Regions from separate parts of the Allobosea sp. GW821-FHT09G06 genome, predicted to be linked through region 2. Evidence: predicted binding sites of a transcription regulator. Region 2 holds the regulator's gene; the other holds the start of a gene.

Region 1 (4,389 bases), on a different contig from region 2:
GGCCTTCCTCCCAGCCGGGCAGGAAGACCGTGTCGAACTCCAGACCCTTGGCGGCGTGCAGCGTCATGATCGAGACGCGCGCCTCGGCCTCGCCGTCTCCGACATCCATCACCAGCGAGACGTGTTCGAGGAAGGCTGGCAGGTCCGGGAATTCGTCGAGCGAGCGGACGAGCTCCTTGAGGTTTTCGAGGCGCCCGGCGGCATCGGCCGAACGGTCCTTCTTCCACATCTCGGTATAGCCGGATTCCTCCAGCACCAGCTCGGCGAGCTCGCCCTGCGGCATATGCTCGGCCCGCGCCGCCCAGCGGCCGAAGGCGTCAACCAGCTCGCGCAGGGACGTGCGGGCCTTGGGCTTCAACTCGTCGCTCTCGACGGCGGCGCGGGCCGATTGCATCAGCGAGAAGCCGGTGGCGCGGGCATGGTTGTGCAGGAGCTGGACCGTGGCGTCGCCAAGGCCGCGCTTGGGCACGTTGACGATGCGCTCGAAGGCGAGATCGTCGGTCGGCGACACCACGCAGCGCAGATAGGCGAGCGCATCTCGGATTTCGGCGCGCTCGTAGAAACGCGGGCCGCCGATGACGCGATAGGGCACGCCGGCCTGGACGAAGCGCTCCTCGATCTCGCGCATCTGCGCGGAGATGCGGACGAGCACCGCGACCTCGGCGAGATTGTGCTTCTTCGATTGCATCGCCTCGATCTCATCGGAGATCAGGCGGGCTTCCTCCTGGCTGTCCCAGGCGCCGGTGATGGTGACCTTCTCGCCGAGTGCATCCTCGGTGCGCAAGGTCTTGCCGAGCCGGCCCTCGTTGCGGGCGATCAGCTTGGAGGCGGTGGCGAGGATATGGCCGGTCGAGCGGTAGTTACGCTCCAGCCGGATCACCGTTGCGCCGGGAAAATCGTGCTCGAAGCGCAGGATGTTGTCGACCTCGGCGCCGCGCCAGCCATAGATCGACTGGTCGTCGTCGCCGACGCAGCAGATGTTGCGGCGTCCCTGAGCCAGCAGGCGCAGCCAGAGATACTGCGCCGTGTTGGTGTCCTGGTACTCGTCGACGAGGATGTAGCGGAAGCGGTCGTGATAGGTCTGGAGCACGTCCGGATAGTCGCGGAACAGCGTCAGGCAATGCAGCAGCAGGTCGCCGAAATCGACGGCGTTCAGCGCCTTCAAACGCTCCTGATAGGCGGCGTAGAGCTTGCCGCCCTTGCCGTTGGCGAAGACGGCGGCCTCGCCCGCGGGAACGTCCTTGGGGGAGAGGCCGCGGTTCTTCCAGCTATCGATGAAGCCCGCCAGCATCCGGCCGGGCCAGCGCTTCTCGTCGATGCCTTCCGCCTGGATGACCTGCTTCATCAGGCGGATCTGATCGTCGGTGTCGAGAATGGTGAAATCGCTGCGCAGGTCGAGCAATTCGGCATGGCGGCGCAGGAGCTTGGCCGAAATCGAGTGGAAGGTGCCGAGCCAGGGCATGCCCTCGGCGACCGGGCCCACGAGATGGGCGACGCGCTCCTTCATCTCGCGCGCCGCCTTGTTGGTGAAGGTCACGGCGAGGATTTGGGACGGGTAGGCGCGGCTGGTCGAGATCAGGTGGCCGATGCGGGTGGTGAGTACGCGGGTCTTGCCGGTGCCGGCGCCGGCGAGCACCAGAACCGGGCCGTCCGTCGCCTCGACCGCCTGGCGCTGCTCCGGGTTCAGACCCGCGAGATAGCCGGCCGCCGGCTGCGCGGCAGCGCGCGCAGCGAGGCCGCCGGGGCGGGGCGGGGGAGCGGAAAAGGGGTCTGCGTCGGACAAGGGTGTGCGCTGCTCGTGCGTGATTCGTTCTCCGGCGAATATAGGATGTCGCTGTCAGGATTGCGCCCTGCCGGAGCGATCATTTTATATCCCGTTCCACAGGGAGGTGGCAGCATGCCCCTGTTCGCCGGTCAGCGCGCTGGCAGCAGGTATTTCAGGCCCTGCGTGAAGCCGCGCGGTGCGACGGTGAGGTGATCCTCATCGTCGAAGACGACCGACTTCAGAGTCAGATTTGGATACTTCCGGCTGCGCAACGCCGCCTCCAGCGCCCGGTTGTCGGCGACCATGTCGACCGTCTGGCTGTAGCGCCGGTCGCCTTTGCGTTGTGCCTCATAGGCGCCGACATAGAGATAGACCTTGGCCGGCAGGTCGCTGTTCCCGGCGGCATAGCGCGCTTCCAGTCCCAGAGCATGGCGCTTGTCGTACCAGAGCGAGGGGCTGCCGAGGATATAGCCGCTGAACAGGCCGGGCTCGGTGAACAGGATCTGCGCGCCCAGCAGGGAGCCGTAGGAGTGGCCGAGAAAGAGCGCTCTGGCGGGATCGGTCCGATAGCGGGCGGCGATGAACGGCTTCACCTGATCGCGCAGATAGGTTTGGTACGCCGGCCCCTCGCCGTGAACCGTGCCAGCCGGTGCGGTGCTCGGCCCGTTCGGCGTTGGCGTGTAGTCGCGCCGGCGGCTGACAGCGCCATCTTCGCCCTTGGCATAGGACAGCCCGACCAGGATGAATTCCTCAACCTTGGGTCCTTCGAGGTTCAGGCGGCGGCTGATCTGGCGCAGGATCGGGAAGGCATAGTCGGCGTCCGTGACGTAGAGCACCGGGTAACGTCGCTGCGGCTCCTTCGCATAGGAGGGCGGCAAGGCGACGAAGACCTGATAGCCGCGGCGCGAGACCGGATCGGGCACGTCCCAGACTTCGCTGTCGACGATTTCATAAGGGCGGCCTTCGCCCGGCTGAACCTTCGGAACCGGTTGGGGCTGGGCGTGCGCCGGAGCGGCGGACACGCCGAAGCCGGCGATGAGGGCGATCAGCAACATATTCGGAAGGGCGCGTCGCACGTTGGGTCTCCGTCGTCGCGCGCCGATCGTGGCGCGCGGGACGATGTGCAGCAGGAACCGGGGCAGCAATCGGGCGGATTCGCAAACGGCGGAGACCGGCATAGTCTGGTGGTTAACGGCAGGGATTGTTCGCAGAGCTGGAAGGTAGGGCGATGGCGCAGCGATCGCACGGCGAGCCGATCACAAATCAGGTGCCGGCGCTGGCAGAGTATGATGCCTTTGCCGCCGATCCGGTGCTGCCCGGCATCGTCTCGGCCTTCGGTGCGGACTGGGCGCGCGAGCGGCTGCATGAGGCAGGGCGGACCGTCGGCTCGGCGCGGGTGCAGGAGCTGGCTTATCTCGCCAATCGCTATACGCCAGAGCTTCGCGCCTTCGACCGTTTCGGCAATCGCATCGACGAGATCGCCTTCCATCCGGCCTGGCACGAATTGATGGAGCTCGCGATCGGGCAGGAGACGCATGCGCTCGCCTGGAACCGGCCGGAGCCCGGTGCGCAGGTCGCCCGCGCCGCCTTGCAATATCTCTGGTATGGCGCCGAGAGCGGCATCTGCTGTCCGATCAGCATGACTTATGCCGCCGCGCCGGTGCTGAAGCAGGACCCTCTGCTTTGGGAGCAGTGGGGCTCTCTCGTCACCTCAAATCGCTACGATCGGCGACAGGGGCCGGCGCATCTCAAGACCGGGGCGACCGTCGGAACGGCGATGACGGAGACGCAAGGCGGCTCCGACCTGCGTCAGACCCAGACGGTGGCCGAGGATAATCGCGACGGCACATTCTCGCTGCACGGACGGAAATGGTTCTTCTCGGTGCCGCATTCCGACGTTTTCCTGACGCTGGCGCGGACAGGTGAGGGCATTTCCTGCTTCGTCGTGCCGGGCTGGCTGCCGGATGGTTCGCGCAACGGTGTCGCGATCCAGCGGCTCAAGGACAAGGTCGGCAACCGTTCGAATGCCTCTTCCGAGGTCGAGTTCAGGGGGGGCATCGGCCATCTCATCGGCGAGCCGGGCCGGGGCATCCGCACGGGCCTGTCGATGAACCACAATTCGCGGCTCGATATCGCGGCGGCCTCGTCAGGGCTGATGCGGATGGCGGTGTCGCTCGCCGCGCATCATGTCCAGCATCGCCGCGCCTTCCAGAAGGCACTGATCGACCAGCCGATCATGCAGAACGTGCTGGCCGATATCGCTATCGAGGCGGAGGCGGCCGCCTGGCTCGCCTTTCGGCTCTTCGCTGCGCTCGACCGGCAGGAGGTGTCGGAAAGCGAGCGACTGCTGGCGCGGGTCGGGGCGCCGATCGCGAAATACTGGATCACGCGGCGGGCGCCAGCCGTGGTCACCGAGGCGCTGGAATGCCATGGCGGCAACGGCTTCATCGAGGAGAATCCGATCGCGCGGCTCTACAGGGAGGCGCCGCTCAACGCGATCTGGGAAGGCTCGGGCAATGTCATCTGCCTCGATGTACTGCGTTCGCTGGCGCGCGAGGAGGAGGTGGTCGATGTGCTGCGGGCCGAGCTGATGGCGGCTGCGGGCGCGGACCGGCGCTATGATG
Region 2 (4,389 bases):
TCGCCAATGTGCCCGTTGATCAGCGGCCGAAACGGGTCCGCGTCAACATCCGGCAGGGCTCTGTCGCAGCCGGGGACCATATCGTCGCGACCGCGCGCCTGCTGCCGCCGCCGGGGCCGGCGCGGGCGGGCGGCTATGATTTCGGCCGCGACGCCTTCTTCCGCGGGATCGGCGCCGTCGGCAGCGTTTCCGGCAAGATTGCCCTAGTGCCGGCGCCTTATCCGATGCCGACGCGCTTAGCGATCGACGTGATGATCGACCGCGCCCGCAACGCCCTGACCAAACGCATCGCCGAGGTCGGGGGCGGGCAGGGCGGGGCCATCGCCGCCGCCCTCGTCACCGGCAAGCGCGGCCTGATCACCGAGGCCACCAATAATGACCTGCGTGCCGCCGGCATCTACCACATCGTCTCGATCTCCGGCCTGCATATGGTCCTCGCCGCCGGCACGATCTTCTGGCTGGTGCGCGCGCTGCTCGCCCTGTCGCAGACGGTTGCGCTGCACTGGCCGGTCAAGAAGCTCGCCGCGGTCGCGGCCATGATCGGCGCGACCGCCTATTGCGTCTTCTCGGGCAGCGATGTCGCGACCGAACGCTCGCTGATCATGACGCTGGTCATGCTCGGCGCGATCCTGGTCGATCGCGCGGCGCTGAGCATGCGCAATCTCGCGCTTGCCGCGATGATCGTTCTGCTGCGCGAGCCGGAAGCGCTGCTCGGGCCGAGCTTCCAGATGTCCTTCGGTGCGGTTGCGGCGCTGATCGCCTTCGCCGAGCGCTGGGAGAGACGAGACCGCAGCGAGCCGCCATCGGCATTGCCCTGGCCGCTCGGGCCGATCTGGACGGCGGCGCTCGGCATCCTCGTCACCACCATGCTGGCGACCGCCGCGACCGCTCCCTTCGGAGCCTATCATTTCCAGACCTTCAACCCCTTCGGCCTGCTCGGCAACGCCATGGCGCTGCCTTTCGTCTCGCTCTTCGTGATGCCGGCGGCCGTGTTCGGCGTACTCGCCTATCCGTTCGGGCTGGACTGGCCGGCCTGGGCCCTGATGGGGCTTGCCTCCGACGTCGTGCTCAAGGTGGCGCATTGGGTCGCGACCATCGATCATTCCACCGTGACGGTCGCGGCCTTCGGCTCAGGCGTGCTGGCCTGTTTCGCTGTGGCTTTGCTCTGGCTGACGCTCTGGACCACGGCCTGGCGCTGGTTGGCGGCCGTGCCGCTCATCCTCGGCGTTGCCATAGCCGGCAAGCCGGAGCGGCCCGAGATCCTGATCGAGCGCGACGGCTCGGGGCTGGCCGTGCGCGGCCCGGACGGGCGCCTCGCGATCGCGGGCAAGCCCAGCCGCTTCGTCCTGCAGCAATGGCTTGCCGCCGATGGCGACAGCCGCTCGCCCGAAGATCCTACGCTGCGTACCGGCGTCAGCTGCGACCGGTTGGGGTGTGTCGCGCAGACAGCCGACAAGCGCACGATCTCATATACGCGCGAGCGCCTCGCCATCATCGAGGATTGCCTGCGCGCCGACCTCGTCGTCACCGCCATCCCATGGAGCGGGGCTTGCAAGGCCAGGCTGGTCGAGCGCATGGCGCTATCACGCGATGGCGCGACCTCGCTCTACCGGACGGCATACGGGTGGAGCCGCCACATCTCGGAGCCAAATGCCGCCGAACGCCCCTGGAGCCGCCGGCGCGAGCCGCGCCCGGCGGTGTCGGCAACACCGTCGGCCAGTCAGCCGGCAACGGCGCAGCCTGCATCAGCCTCCGACAGTGAGGCCGATGCCGATGTCGAGCGCCTTCAGTAACGCCGCATCAGGTTGACGAGGCGGCCCTGGATCTTGACCCGGTCGGGACCGAGCACGCGGGTCTCGTAAGCCGGATTTGCGGCTTCGAGCGCGATCGAGGAACCACGCTTGCGCAGGCGCTTCAGCGTCGCTTCCTCGTCGTCGATGAGAGCCACGACGATGTCGCCGGTATTGGCCGTGTCCTGCCTGCGGATGACGACCGTATCGCCGTCGAGAATGCCGGCCTCGACCATCGAATCGCCGCGCACTTCCAGCGCGTAATGCTCGCCGGAGCCGAGCATGTCGGGCGGCAGCGAGACGGTGTGGCTGCGGCTCTGGATCGCCGAGATCGGCGTGCCCGCCGCGATGCGACCCATGACGGGAATGGCGATGGAATGCCGGCTGTCGTCCTCGACGGCTGTGGGCCGAGGCTTGGCGACGCTCGGTTGCGCACCGAGACCACCCTGCACGACGGCCGGGCTGAAGCGTGGACGCGGCTGCGGCGCGCCGAGCCCGTCCGGCATCTTGATGACCTCAAGCGCGCGCGCCCGGTTCGGCAGGCGGCGGATGAAGCCCCGCTCTTCCAGCGCCATGATCAGGCGGTGAATGCCGGATTTCGAGCGCAGGTCGAGCGCATCCTTCATCTCGTCGAAGGAGGGCGGCACACCGCTCTCGCGCAAGCGTTCCTGGATGAAGCGCAGGAGTTCGTGTTGCTTGCGTGTCAGCATGGTCGCCGCCAGCCCCTCAATGCGCAGATTCGAAACAAAGCACGAACACCATACGCGTTCTGCTTGTGTTCTGCAAGCTGCTACCGCAAGGGCAGGATATGGCAGGTATCGCCCTTCTTCGCCGGGGCGGCATGGGCCGGACGGATTGTCAACGCTTGCGCCCGTGCCAGCGTGCCGAGCATCGAGGAATCCTGCCGGTCGAAGGGCGTCGCGACCCAGCCTTCGGGCGTCAGCGTGAGCTCCGAGCGCAGGTAGTCCTCGCGCTCGTCGTTGCCTGGCATGTCGCGGCCGAGAATTGCGGGGATGCTGCGGTCGCGATCGGCATCCGAGATGCCGAGCAGCGCCTCGATCAAGGGCAGCACGAAAAGATGGCCGCAGACGATCGAGGAGACCGGATTGCCCGGCAGTCCGACCACGACCATCCGGCCGAGGCGCCCGGTCATCATCGGCTTGCCCGGCCGCATCGCGATCTTCCAGAAGCCGAGGGTCATGCCGGCGCGCGTCAGCGCTTCCTGCACGAGGTCATGCGCGCCGACCGAGGCGCCGCCCAGCGTGATCAGCACATCGGCATCGGCCTCGCGTGCCTGCGCGATCTTGGCTGCAAGGTCGGTATGATCGTCGCGGGCAATGCCGAGATCGATGACAGTGCCACCGGCCTTCTCGACCAAGGCGGCGAGCGAAAACGAGTTCGAAGCGACGATCTGGTCGCGGCCGACCGGTTCGCCCGGCGCCACCAATTCATCGCCGGTGGCGAGGATCGCGACGCGCGGCTTGCGCCGGACGGGCAAAGTCGGATGCCCCATCGCGGCGGCAAGCCCGAGCGCCGCGCTGTCGAGCACGCGGCCGGCTTGCAGCAGCACGTCGCCTTCGTGGAAATCCAGTCCCGCCGCGCGGAGGAACTTGCCCTTGGCCGGGGGGATGCGGACGCGGATCACCGGGCCGCCGACGCCGTCAGCGTCTTCCTGCATCAGGATGGTATCGGCTCCATCAGGCATCGGAGCGCCCGTGAAGATGCGCACGGCCTGTCCCGGCCCGACCGATCCGTCGAAAGCCCGGCCGGCGGCGGATTCGCCGATGACCGAGAGCGAGACGCCTTCCGCCATCTCGTCGCCGCGCACGGCGTATCCGTCCATGGCGGAATTCGCGAAGGGCGGCTGTGTCCGGAGCGCCTTGACCTCGCCGGCGAGCACCCGCCAGGCGCATTGCGCCAGCGGCAGGGTTTCTGCTCCCGTCGGCCCCGGAATGCTGTCGAGCAGCGCCTTGCGCGCGACGGGGACCGGAGTGAGCGCCATCAGCTAGCTTTTGCCTCGTAATCGCCGGACTGGCCGCCGGATTTGTGCAGCAAGCGGATGTTCTCGATCCGCATCGCCCGGTCGACGGCCTTGACCATGTCGTAGACGGTGAGACAGGCGACCGAGACGGCGGTGAGCGCCTCCATCTCGACGCCGGTCTGGCCCTTCATCTTGACTTCCGCGCGCACGCGCACGCCCGGCAAGGCCTCGTCGATGGCGAGATCGACGGCGATCTTGCTCAGCAGCAGCGGATGGCAGAGCGGGATCAATTCATGCGTGCGCTTCGCCGCCATGATGCCGGCGAGGCGCGCGGTGCCGAGAACGTCGCCCTTCCTGGCGTTGCCGTCACGCACGATCGCGATCGTCTCCGGCGCCATGACGACCTGGCCTTCGGCGACCGCGATGCGGGTCGTCTCGGCCTTGCCGCCGACATCGACCATATGCGCCTGGCCTTGCGCGTCGAGATGGCTGAGCCGGCTCACGCCGCGACGGCCTTGCCGGTGAGCAGCGCCTGCGTCGCGGCGGTGACGTCGGCCTGCCGCATCAGGCTCTCGCCGACGAGGAAGGTATTCACGCCGATCCGGTTGAGCCGGGCGA

The links. Region 2 encodes LexA, which represses DNA repair genes until DNA is damaged. Its sites were predicted from a motif close to TGTTCNNNNTGTGTTCNG; they were not measured.
Region 1: a site for LexA is predicted at 1,798-1,815, ahead of AC07NY_RS08240 (ATP-dependent helicase). Genes of this name have one in related genera too.

What each region holds. Positions count from the first base shown of each region.
Region 1 is NZ_JBWKOI010000001.1:1,676,837-1,681,225, forward strand. Features, by position in the region: gene AC07NY_RS08240 (ATP-dependent helicase) at 1-1,783, opposite strand, end outside; gene AC07NY_RS08245 (alpha/beta hydrolase) at 1,915-2,841, opposite strand; gene AC07NY_RS08250 (acyl-CoA dehydrogenase family protein) at 2,994-4,389, shown strand, end outside.
Region 2 is NZ_JBWKOI010000004.1:165,423-169,811, forward strand. Features, by position in the region: gene AC07NY_RS20005 (ComEC/Rec2 family competence protein) at 1-1,793, shown strand, start outside; gene lexA (transcriptional repressor LexA) at 1,787-2,500, opposite strand; gene AC07NY_RS20015 (molybdopterin molybdotransferase MoeA) at 2,581-3,792, opposite strand; gene moaC (cyclic pyranopterin monophosphate synthase MoaC) at 3,792-4,274, opposite strand; gene trpC (indole-3-glycerol phosphate synthase TrpC) at 4,271-4,389, opposite strand, start outside.